DNA from 3 places in the Exiguobacterium sp. s138 genome. Region 2 is predicted to be linked to each of the others. Evidence: a T-box and tRNA genes for the amino acid it is inferred to sense, from the RefSeq annotation. Region 2 holds a T-box; the other regions hold tRNA genes.

Region 1 (4,250 bases), on a different contig from region 2:
TTTGCCATAACTCCAAATTTCGGACTGATGCATGACGACAGGAATTTCATATAAAAACCGGAGACTGAGCGCAGCATCTTCTTCAATGTTCACTTCTTCGAATGTCCAATCCGGAAATTCATCGAGCACGAAATCAAGTAAGAAGGCGGCTTCCTCACATAGCGTACATCCGGGACGTGAATACAGTGTTAAGGTCGTGTGTTCTTTTGATGGCATCATTCATTCGCCTCTCGTCGTTTCGTCATGTCGGACCGGGTCAAGTTCATACTCGCTCGATACTTCGCGACTGTCCGTCTTGCGACCCGGATGCCTTCCAGGTCGAGACGGTTGACGATCTGTTGATCCGACAGCGGCGAGGTCGCTTCCTCAATCAATTGTGCGATTCGGGCTTTGATTAAAAAGCTCGATGTGCCGCTTTGCGTCTTCGAGACGAAAAAATTTTCAAGCTCGAGCGTTCCATGGATCGTCCGAATCGTTTTGTGGACGATTGCCCGACCAACCGTCGACGGATGGTATCCCGTTTGTTTGGCTACCTCTTTTTTCGTCAACGGCTCCAAATGAAGCTCTCCTTTGAACCAGCGCATTTGCCGTTCCACGATGACATCGAGGATTGCACGCAACGTGTTACGCCGTCGTTCATAAGCGCTGAGAAACGGTTTTGCTTCCGCGAGATCCGTCCAGGACGTATCAATCGGCAAGGAAGACCACTGGATTTGCACCTGATCGTCCGACCAACTGATATCGGCTTCCGGTATCGTCATGGTGGTGGATACTGGTAAGACCGGTGTCTTCGGCAACCGTTCCATCTTTTGCTTCATCTGTCGCCGCTCTGTTTCATCATCCAGTACGGCTTTTAACGGCTGTCCGTCCGACAGTGCAGTAAGCAAATCCATCAAACGGTCATCTTCGAGCTCGATGGCATGCAACAAGCGACACTCCGCTTCCGAGCGTGCCGCAATTCCGGTTGGTTCACATTGCTGGAGCAGTTGCCGTGCCTGTTTGATGATCGTCTCCTCACTGTCGAGCAAGGTCGCCAGTCGTGCGTCTGTCGTTCTGAGTAATCCATCCGCGTCTAAGTACATGATGAGTTGTTCCGCCATATATCTTATTTCCTGTCTGACCGATTCTAAACGTATTTGCTGAAGAAGTTCCGCTTCAAACGAATCAATCCGGTCTGCAACCTGCTCTAAATCCGGCGGAATCATTTTTCTTCCATTATGTTCGCTGCGTCCGGCACGACGGATGATCCGGTACAGCCGCTCCTCGAGTTCCGCCTGCGTTTCTTCCAAAACCGTCAATTGATACAACTGGGCTGCCGACATCACAAGACGTTGCGCTTGTTCCTGTCTCTGTTCCATCCGCTCACCTCCCGTTTCCTCGTTTAATGTAATTCCACTTTCATTATATAGGAAGGATACGTCTTCCATCGTCTCTTACGTTTTGACAAAAAATCAATAAACTCGCAAATCTAGTATTGCTTTTCTGAAAAAATGTCGGTATACTATTAATTGTTCAGTACAAACATGCACCCGTAGCTCAGGGGATAGAGCACTGGTTTCCGGTACCAGGTGTCGGGAGTTCAAATCTCTCCGGGTGTACCATACTTGAATCTTCAGGCAATGCCGTTTACGGTATTGCCTTTTTTCTATACTGATATGTTTAGTAGCCACTGTTTCAGGAAAAATATATAAAACCAACAGCGTATCTTTTGACCAATATTGACCAAAGGATTATGATAAGGACAAGTCGAATATGTGCTACATACCAACCATAAGGAGGCAAAGACTATGTTAATTCCAACAGTCATCGAACAAACCAACCGCGGGGAACGTGCTTACGATATCTATTCACGTTTGCTCAAAGACCGGATCATCCTTCTCGGGAGCGCGATTGACGACAACGTCGCCAACTCAGTCGTTGCCCAGTTACTTTTCCTAGCAGCAGAAGATCCAGATAAAGAAATCTCGCTTTACATCAACAGCCCGGGTGGCTCAATCACAGCAGGTATGGCGATTTACGATACAATGAACTTCATCAAACCACAAGTTTCAACGATTTGTATCGGAATGGCTGCTTCAATGGGTGCATTCTTGCTCCAAGCCGGCGCTAAAGGAAAACGTTTTGCTCTTCCTAACGCTGAAATCATGATTCACCAACCACTCGGTGGTACACAAGGTCAAGCATCGGACATCAAAATCCATGCGGAACGCATCATCAAAATGCGTGAGCACCTCAACAAAATCATGGCTGAAAACACAGGACAACCACTTGAAGTCATCGAGCGTGATACAGAGCGCGATAACTTCATGTCTGCTCAAGCAGCAGCTGACTACGGTTTAATCGACCGCGTCATGGAACGTGCTTAATCTTCACCTGACCGTCTTCGCAATTTGCGAGGACGGTTTTTTTGTGTGTACAAAAAAAGACCACTGTCCTTTGCGTCACTCTTCTCAGAACAGACGCGGACAGAAGTCCTATTTTTTAGTCGATCAAATCTGTGATATCAGACACGATATCGTGGTTTTCGCGAATCAATGTGTAGATTCCGTTCGCATGTGGTGAAAGTTCTTCTTCCGCCTGCAATTGCTTCAGGAACAACGATGTCGCAAAGGCGACGAGCGTACTTTTTGGTACACCGATCGTTTTCGCTTTTTTCGTAAGCACTTCATCAAACTTCGCATCAACTGTCAGCGAAATACGTTTTTTCTCATTAGCCATTTCAAAAACTCCTTAATTCGAACATTTAGTTGCATCGACTATATATTATAGTAGACTATGGTTCATCTCGCAAGTTACTCCCTAAAGAGCCCCGGTCATCGACTCCCCGTTTCGGATTTTATCCGCGATTTGATCAATCTTGCGCAATCGATGATTGATCCCGGATTTCGAGATGGAACCGCTCTCGACCATCTCACCGAGCTCCTGTAATGTCACGTCTTGATGTGTGACCCGCAAGATGGCGATTTCTTTTAATTTATCCGGCAAAACGTCGAGTCCGACCGTCCGTTCCAGAAACTTGATGTTCTCGACCTGGCGCAGTGCCGCCCCAACCGTCTTGTTGAGGTTTGCCGTCTCACAGTTGACGAGCCGGTTGACTGAATTCCGCATATCTTTTAAAATCCGGACATCCTCAAACCGTAACATCGAATACGTCGCTCCGACGAGCTTCAGAAAATCAGAAATCTTCTCACTTTCCTTGATGTAGAGAATATGTCCTTTTTTCCGTTCGATGGCTTTTGCATTCAAATCAAACTGATTTGTCAGGCTGCGCAAGGCGGCATTATGTTCTTCGTACAGACTGAAGATTTCCAGATGGTACGAAGACGTCGCCGGATTGTTTAACGATCCGCCGGCTAAAAAGGCGCCGCGCAGGTACGCCCGGGCACGGCGTTCATCCTTGAGAATCGAATCGCTGATTGAACGGATCATCGTAAATCCTTCCCCTAAAATCCCGAGGTCCTGTAAAATCTTATCCGCTTGTTGTTTAACGCGGACGATGTAGACATTATTTTTCTTCAAGCGCATTTTTTTCCGGACCAGTAAATCCAGATGGACGGCATACGCCCGTTTGAGCAAGGAATAAATACGGCGGGCAATCGATGCGTTTTCCGTCGAGATATCCAGTGTCAGACCACGTCCGAGTCCGAATGAGATGGCTCCGTTCATCCGGGCCAAAGCGGCGAGTTCCGCCTTCATTTCGTGATCGGTGATGGCGATTTGCGTTAATTCTTTTTTGACTTCTGATGCAAAACTCACGTCAATTCCTCCTTCCCTTCGAATTGACGCACACGTCGGATGGATAGGACTTTCCGCATGACCAGGCTTGCCACGGCGTCTGAGTCATGACGGATGAAGTGGTGGTTATAATCCACAATATCGTCCGCGAGTACTTCAATTCCAGCTTCTTCAAAACTCGATTCATCGTAGGTCACGATGTCGGCATGATCTTTTTGATACTTCCGCAGGTAACTGACATCAATCGATTCGTTGTTGACGATGATCGTATCGATGACCCCTTTGCCGAGGAACTTTTCCAGGACATTCAGGTGATCGTTTGCCGTAAAGGCTGTCGTCTCACCCGGCTGCGTCATGACGTTACAAATATAGACGACCGGTGCGAGTGACTGTTTGATCGCGTCCCGGATTTCTTCGATCAGGACGTTCGGAATGACACTCGTATAGAGACTGCCGGGACCGAGAACGATGACATCGGCATCGAGAATCGCCTGAATCGCTTCCGGAACCGGACG
Region 2 (4,250 bases):
AAAGAGGGCAAACGATTAACCGTTCATCATGATATTCCGATTTCGATCAAACGCGGCCGTTACGCCATCAACGTCGGACCGGTTCTGGTCGAACGGGAATGGTTGCTGTACGATACGACGACCGAAACCATCACGTTTTATCGAGCCAAATGACTGCCTGACATGAAAAATCCCCCGTTCCTTCACAATTCGTGAAGGAACGGGGGATTTTGAGTTATCCGCTGTTACAGATAACGGACAAGAGAAGCACGAACTAAATCCACTTGTGTGAACTCTGTCTTATCGGCAAACTGGTTGACGACGTGACGGACTTCACCTTGACGACGAACGAAGCTTGTCGGAACCGGTGTTTTCCGGACCAATTGTTCGTATAACGTCGTCAACTGATGATCATCGATGACCGTCGTCATCTGATCAAGGAATAACAGGACATGGAGACGGTTCAAATAGTCCCACGGCTTGTCTTCCGAACGAAATTCATTGCGGGCCAACCATTTCTTCAAACCGATCGCATCAATCTGGTTCAACGTCTCTTTTGTACGGGGTGCTTTCCATAACGCCAGCAACTCACCGAGTTTTTTGCGTGTCTGCTTTTTCGTCATGAAGAACTCAAAGTTGGTTTTCGTATCGAGTGCGTCACCGCTGATTGGAGCAATTTGATCAGCTCCTGGTGCTGTCACGAAATCGAATACGAAATCAACTGATTCGCCCGGAAGCCATGCAGCGACTTTTCCGTGAAAGTCAGCAATAAAAGCGATCGATGCAGCTAAGTCTTCCTGGTTCATTTGTGTAGATGCGTGCTGTAACCGTTCCATTGTCTCTTTGTTCATATGATAACCCCATCTTTAATCTGATTTATTTTACATTTCTTCCGGAGCGCCGACGCCAAGCAGGCGTAATCCTTCCGTCAATACAATCGTAACCGATTTTACGAGTGCGAGGCGAGATTGTTTTTCCGCATCGTCTTCGAGGACACGAACTTGTCCGTAGTATTTATTGAAGCTTTGAGCCAAATCAAGGACATAACGGCTGATGATCGACGGTTCGCGGCGTGTAAACGCCCGGTCGATGACAGCCGAGAACTGGTTCAGCATCGATACGACACCCCATGAATAATCATCCACACTTCCGTTGAACGCTGATCCGTCATAAGCACCTTTACGAAGCAGTGAATTTGCCCGTGCATTCGTATATTGGACGTATGGACCGGTTTCTCCTTCAAATTTCAACATCTGCTCGAGATCAAACTCAATGTTGTTCATGCGTTCATTTTTTAAATCATGGAAAATGACGGCGCCGACACCGACTTCGCGTGCTGTCTGTTCTGCATTGGCAAGGTTCGGATTTTTTTCAGCGATGTTTTGTTTGGCAACGTTAATTGCATCTTGAAGCACTTCTTCAAGCAGAACAATCCGTCCTTTACGTGTCGACATCTTTTTCCCGTCTTTCATGATTAAACCAAACGGAACATGGTGCATGCCGTCAACATTTTCAAATCCGAGTTTCTTCAGGACAGCAAACAGTTGTTTGAAGTGAAGGGCTTGTTCGCCGCCGACAACATAAAACGCCTGTTCGAAGCCGTAAGTCTCAAGACGATACACGGCAGCCGCCAAATCACGTGTCGCATACAGTGTCGCACCGTCTTTTTTCTTGATCAAGGCAGGAGGCATGCCTTCTGCTTCAAGGTCGACGACCATTGCGCCTTCCGACTCGACGAGCAAATCTTTTTCTTCCAATAAGTCGATGACGTGTTGCATTTTATCATTATAGAAGGCTTCTCCGTTTAAGCTGTCAAAGCTGACACCAAGCATTTCATATACACGGCTGAACTCGACGAGTGAGACTTCACGGAACCATGTCCAAAGTGCTGTCGCCTGTTCGTCCCCCTGCTCGAGTTTTTTAAACCAAGCCCGACCTTCGTCTTCTAAGCCTGGGTTTTCTTCCGCTTCTTCGTGGAAACGAACGTACAGTTTCAGCAATTCTTTGATCGGCTCAGAGCGGACATCTTCTTCTTTCCCCCACATATTGTAGGCAACCATCAATTTACCGAACTGAGTTCCCCAGTCTCCTAAATGGTTGATGCCGACGACCTCATATCCTTTTTTCCGTGAAATCTGGTTCAATGCATTTCCGATGACCGTCGAACGCAAATGTCCCATCGAGAATGGTTTTGCGATGTTCGGAGATGAGAAATCCGTGACGATCGTTTTTCCGTTCGGTTCGCTTGATCCGTATGCCTGTTGTTCTTCTAAGACACGTTTAATGATTTCACGCGAAACCACTTCCCGGTTCAGAAAGACGTTTACATACGGTCCGGCTGCCTGGACGTTTGAAAACAGCGGGTTATCGATTTTTTCAGCCAGTTCCGTCGCAATCATCATTGGAGCTTTGCGGAAGGCTTTTGCGAGTTGGAAACATGGGAAAGCCAGGTCTCCGTGATCCTCGTGCTTCGGCTGTTCGATCAGTTGTTCAATCTCTTCTTGTGACAGGGCGTCACCGATCACATCGTGTAATACTTGGGCATACTGTTGCTTGTAACTCATTTTATTTCCTCCAAACAATTATTTTTTCCAATAAAAAACGCCCTTTGCGCAACACGCAAAGAGACGGAAAGACCGCGGTACCACTCTTCTTGGTGTCGACGGTACGACACCCACTTTAACGGGGATAACGGGGTTCCCCCGGCTAGGCCTGATCACATGGATTCGGATAGCATCTCGGAAGTGCGTTTCACGATGGTCTAATCTGTTCAGGCTTCCACCATTCCCTGATTCGCTGGTCGATTACATCCTATCGTTACTTTCTTCGTCATCGATTGTCTGATATCTTTCACATTATACGCAATTCACCCCATTCTCTCAACCTTATTTTTTTGTAAATCCCTTATCATAATTTCCACAAAACGGGTATAAGTAGGGAAGGACTGTTAAAGGAGGGGGACGCACCATGGTCTACTATCAAAAAGTGGCACGAAACAGTTGGCTCGTCTTGTGTCTCGTCGCCAGCCTGCTTACCTTCACTTTACTTACACATCCGACACTCATTGACTTCCCACTCTCACTCGGCAATGCCGCCTACCTTCTTGCACTCATCATCCTGTTTCAGTTCGACAACATCCGGCGGGGAGGCATTTATTATACGTTTCAGGAAGGAATCATCTTATTCATCTTCCTTAACTACGGATTAGGGCCGTCCATCCTTCTCAGTCAGATTGGTATCATCATTTTTCAATATTTTTCTCACAAAAAAGAAATTCGCCGTCAACGCTTTTTATACTTGTATCCAATCAACGTTCTGTTTGATTTGGTTTATCTCGCCTGTCCATCCCTTGTCTATTTAGCACTCGGTGGACCGATTGGGACCGGTTTTACTTACTCGAAAGCGCTCCTTCCGCTTCTCGGATATTTAACGACCGTGATGCTCGTTTCCTATCTCCAGTGCCGGTTCGTCAACCGGATCCTCTACTTAAAATATGATTGGGTCCGCCTTGTCCGCCTGCAGACGCTGGTCTACGGTATCAGCATCTTATGTGCCCTGCTCGGAATCTGGTTTTACGATGAGAATCCGCTCATCGCCGCATCTGTCTCGACACTGATTTTATTTTTATTCAAACGTTTGCTCCAACAACGCGTGGAGACGATTGAAGCGAATGAGAAAGCCAAACGGTTTGATGACGCAAAAGAACACCTGCTGATTTCCCGGTTTGAACAAGAAACGATTGATTCCTTATTATGCGACTTGCCACACCTGATTGATTTCTCAGAAGGATGGATATCGATTCAGCAACAGCGTAAGCAAACGATCTACAACATACGAACGAAGACAATCATTGACGTGTTGCCTCTATTCCATTCCCTGTCGGCCGAACAGTTACACACCCCAATCATCCACGGTCTCCGATGCGATTGGGGCTCGGATATTCAAATCGATTTACCCGTTGACCGTCATTCGATGATTGCCATTCCGTCGATTACGAACGAAGATGTCGATGTATCGATCGTTCTGTTCCATCAAATTGCCGATGCCTATGATGCGACAAGTGCAGACGAGCTTTCGCGTTTGTTACGCATTTTTTGCCGGGTGGTGCACCGTTCACGGGAAACGTATCAACTGTACGCCGAAAGCCGGACGGATGCCTTGACGGAACTCGCCAACAGCCGTGCTTTTTACGAGGAAGGGGCCCAACAGTTTGCTTCCGACCGTTATCCGTTGTCGATTGTTTTATTTGATATCGACCACTTTAAGTATGT
Region 3 (4,250 bases), on a different contig from region 2:
AATTCGTATGAGAAAGCCTTGCGTCACGTCGAAGGGCAGGTCGTCGTTGAGTCGCTTGCCTGTCCACCGTTTGTTCCGCTCGTTGAATCGTCTCAGACAAGTGGACCATATGTTGAACGTGTCGTCGCCAACACGTTAAAGCCGTTGCTTTCCTATGATATGGATACATTGATTTTAGGATGTACACATTATCCGTTACTGGCAGAAGTCATTGGACGAGTCATCGGACCAAACGTCCAGCTGATTTCTTCAGGAGACGAGACGGCGCTTGAAGTCAGTGCCTTGCTTGATTATAACGGCATCACGGCAGATCTTGATCGTATTCCGGAACATGTCTATCATGCGACCGGCGATACACGCTCTTTTGAACGAATCGCCAGTGACTGGTTACATCATCCGGTCCAAGCGAAACGGTTAGTGTTAGGAACGGAGGAAGAAAAATGCGTTTAGATCAACGGGCACAATCGGACATGCGGAAAATTCAGCTCGAGACCGATGTCAATAAGCATGCAGAAGGATCGGTACTGATATCGGTCGGGGATACACGTGTCTTATGCACCGCGACGGTGGAAGAAAAAGTGCCGCCGTTTTTACGGGGGAAACGTCACGGATGGATCAATGCCGAATATGCGATGTTGCCGCGGGCGACAGCACAACGGACGGGACGGGAAGCCGTCCGGGGAAAGCAGACGGGACGAACGATGGAAATTCAACGATTGATCAGCCGGGCGTTACGGTCCGTCGTCAATCTCGAAAAATTGGGTGAACGGACGGTTTGGATTGATTGTGATGTGCTGCAAGCAGATGGCGGGACGCGTACAGCGGCTATTACAGGCGGTTTCCTGGCACTTGTCTTGGCAGTCGACGGATTGATTCAAAGCGGTAAGCTGACGGATACCCCCATCAAAGAAGGAATTGCAGCAGTATCGGTCGGGAAAGTCGGGACGGAGTTATTGCTTGATCTTTGTTATGAAGAAGACGCAGCAGCCGATGTCGATTTAAATCTTGTCATGACCTCATCCGGAAAAATCGTCGAACTGCAAGCGACAGGGGAAGAAGCAACCTTTTCTCGCAAAGAGATGCTCGATATGCTTGAACTTGGGGAAAAGGGTATTGAAGAACTCCTTCACGCGGCTGAACAATCGTTAGGGGCTTCGTGGTGGTATGTCGGAGAAGAGGTGGAGCACAAATGAAAATCATCGTAGCGACAAGAAATGCTGGTAAAGTCGGTGAGTTTCAAGCGATGCTTGGACGACTCGGATACGATGTCGAATCGTTACTCGATTACGACACGGCACCGGAAACGGAAGAGACTGGATCAACCTTTGAAGAAAATGCGGAACTGAAATCGAAAGAAGCGGCAGCTTATTTTGGCCACGCCGTCTTGTCGGACGACTCCGGACTTGAAGTCGATGCACTGGACGGCGCACCGGGCGTCTACTCTGCCCGGTTTGCCGGAGAGGATAAATCAGATGCTGCCAATAACGCATTGTTGTTGGAAAAATTAGCGGACACACCGGCTGATCGACGGACAGCCCGTTTTGTCTGTGCCTTGTCACTGGCAAAACCGTCCGGGGAAACATTGACCGTTCGGGGAACAATGGAAGGTCAAATCGGATTTGAGCAGAAAGGGACAAACGGTTTCGGTTACGATCCGTTATTCCTGATTCCATCGTTGAATCAGACGGCAGCTGAATTGACAAAAAGTGAAAAGGCAGCCATCAGTCATCGTGGGCAGGCTTTGAAAAAACTTGAAGCGGCATTAACTACTTTTTTGGGAGAGTGATTTTAGATGAAAGCGTTAATCGTAAGTGACAGCCATGGTCTCGATCAGGAACTATTGACGATATTCAACCGCCACCAAGAAGCAGATTTCGCCTTTCATTGCGGGGACTCCCAACTGACAGGAACGACTGAATCGTTATATCCCTATCGTGTTGTCAAAGGGAACTGTGATTACGGGAATGACTTCCCGGATGAAGTCATCGAGGAACTTGGATCGTTTCGTGTCTTATGTGTCCATGGACACCGGCAAGACGTCAAGTACAGCCTCGACCAGCTGGTGCACCATGCCGATCAAAAAGCGGCAGCAATCGTTCTGTACGGTCATTCGCATGTTGCAAAAGCCGAGCAACGGGACGGGAAACTGTTCATCAATCCGGGCTCGATCCGGATGCCGCGCCATCGCCCGGAAAAGACGTATGCGTTGTTGACGGTTGAAAATGATCAATTCACAGTCGATTTTTATGATCTGACAGGTGAAAAAATCAATGCTTTGTACCTCGACGGTACACTTTAAAAAGAGTTTTACCAAATGTGATTGACACGAAAGAATTGTTTTAGTATAGTTTATTCGTGTTGACACGTCTCAATAGCTCAGCTGGATAGAGCAACGCCCTTCTAAGGCGTCGGTCGGGGGTTCGAATCCCTCTTGGGACACTATAATTAAAATAGAGACTTCCCTTATGAGGGAGGTCTCTTTTTTTTATCCGTTTTTTCGAGTATACTTAAGGTATTATGAACTTGAAAGGGATGATGAAGGTGTTAAAGAAAATGAGTGGAATCCTCGTACTGACCGTGGCTTTAGCCGGATGCAGCGAGGTTACAGATACAGTCGATCAGGCGAAACAGCAAGTGACGGACGTAAAAAACAGCGTTGATTATGCAGGTCAGTTGCAAGATATTGCCCAGGACACGTCCAAGGTGACATCTGAATTGTCGACGAAACTCGATCAAGCAGCGACTGAAGCGCGGGATGCCGCAAATCCGGAACAGGCTCTTGATCAGCAAATTGAAAAACTCCAGACTGACGGAACAGTTCAACAGTTGAACGAAGAATTAAACAAAATTGACGAACGGCTTGCTAATTTAGACACTCCGCCGGCGGAACTGAAGAACTTGAGTGAAAAATTGGAGCAGTACGTGAATCAATCGGAAGATATCACACGGTTGCTGGAAACCGATGTTTCCCTGGACACATTGAATAAAATGGGAATCGAACAGGCAGGACAGTTACAGGAAGCGATTACGAACTGGACGTCTTTACTGGATCCGTTCACGAAGTAAGGAAGTAAGACAGATATGAAGAAGGTGGGATGACCGTGAAGCAGTCGCAATCACGTTGGATGGAACAACCGTTGTCAGATGAGCGGAAGCGGCTCGCAAGATTGAGTCAGGACGAATTGGCAACTGAGCTGGAACGACTGAAAAGTTTAGAAACAGAAGAGGATATTCTTTATGTGCTCTATACAATTCAGGAAGCTTTTTTGACAAACGATCAAGAGGTGGAAGCCTATCTGCAAGTGGTGAACCCTTTCCTTGAAGTGGACGGTGTCGAGCAACTGATCGCACTCTTCATGTACGAGAAGGGAGAGAGGTATTCCTTTGATCTGGCCCTGCGGACAGCCTCTCCCTATCTTCCTTACGGTCTCGCCTTGAAATTAGACGAAATGACCCAGTCGCTTTCACGTAAGAAAGGTAACATCGGGCAGACGGATGATTCCTCATATGTGAAGGTACGGGAACAATCCCATTTACGGCTAGTACCAGGGGATCGGGTCGATCGTTACCGGCTCGGGACGATGGACGAACAGTTTCGTTTGATCGGGCAATTCGATTTACAGGCAGATCCTTCATTCGTCCGTTATCTCATCGAGGATTATTTCACGGGAGAAGATGTTAACAAACAGAGTGCTCTCGTCATCCAGACATTGCTTCCGCAACTTCCGGCGGATCGTGCACTTTTCCCCGTCCGGATCCGGATTCCATCGATCCGGGTGGATCATGAATTTGAAAGTCCGGAGCAACTCGAGAGACATGTGACGAGACAGGCGCTTGAACTGCAGTCTTTCAATAACGAAACCTTCAGGCTGAAGCGCATGGATCCATTTAAGGCGCTGTTGTTCATGAACTGGTATCAAATCGTCTTTCCGACCGAAGTGCTGGAACAGGGAGACAGATGGCAGGAATGGGTGGATGCGGTCGAAGAATTGGCGGAATCCGACTTTGCCTCGGAAACTCCGCCACCTGACTTGAGCGGACAAGCGCAAAAGATTTATCAGGCTGTCCATTTCCTGTTACCGGAAGGAAAACAGTACGAGCAGGCCTTGCTTCTTTAATTCAAGGGAATGGCTCGTTCAACAGTGGTAATCCTCGGAACGATTGTGCTATAATGTGACTTGTTGTACACACACGTACGCTAATTGACATTTTTGGAGGGACTCAGCATGACTGCAAAATGGGAAAAACAA

The links. A T-box is a leader RNA that pairs with one kind of tRNA and senses whether it is charged. The one in region 2 lies ahead of argS (arginine--tRNA ligase), so its partner is inferred to be a tRNA-Arg.
Region 1: it encodes a tRNA-Arg, which carries the amino acid that the T-box ahead of argS (arginine--tRNA ligase) is inferred to sense. The anticodon was not compared.
Region 3: it encodes a tRNA-Arg, which carries the amino acid that the T-box ahead of argS (arginine--tRNA ligase) is inferred to sense. The anticodon was not compared.

Annotation. Positions count from the first base shown of each region.
Region 1 is NZ_JACSMW010000003.1:163,193-167,442, forward strand. Features, by position in the region: gene KNP91_RS08125 (glutaredoxin family protein) at 1-219, opposite strand, end outside; gene KNP91_RS08130 (RNA polymerase factor sigma-54) at 216-1,358, opposite strand; tRNA gene KNP91_RS08135 (tRNA-Arg) at 1,526-1,601, shown strand; gene clpP (ATP-dependent Clp endopeptidase proteolytic subunit ClpP) at 1,755-2,366, shown strand; gene KNP91_RS08145 (hypothetical protein) at 2,482-2,718, opposite strand; gene whiA (DNA-binding protein WhiA) at 2,800-3,756, opposite strand; gene KNP91_RS08155 (gluconeogenesis factor YvcK family protein) at 3,753-4,250, opposite strand, start outside.
Region 2 is NZ_JACSMW010000004.1:56,180-60,429, forward strand. Features, by position in the region: gene KNP91_RS10405 (metallophosphoesterase family protein) at 1-153, shown strand, start outside; gene KNP91_RS10410 (hypothetical protein) at 225-830, opposite strand; gene argS (arginine--tRNA ligase) at 861-2,543, opposite strand; T-box leader at 2,600-2,821, opposite strand; gene KNP91_RS10420 (GGDEF domain-containing protein) at 2,947-4,250, shown strand, end outside.
Region 3 is NZ_JACSMW010000005.1:75,412-79,661, forward strand. Features, by position in the region: gene racE (glutamate racemase) at 1-450, shown strand, start outside; gene rph (ribonuclease PH) at 441-1,193, shown strand; gene KNP91_RS11735 (XTP/dITP diphosphatase) at 1,190-1,786, shown strand; gene KNP91_RS11740 (metallophosphoesterase family protein) at 1,793-2,299, shown strand; tRNA gene KNP91_RS11745 (tRNA-Arg) at 2,366-2,439, shown strand; gene KNP91_RS11750 (hypothetical protein) at 2,554-3,066, shown strand; gene KNP91_RS11755 (hypothetical protein) at 3,096-4,118, shown strand; gene tig (trigger factor) at 4,227-4,250, shown strand, end outside.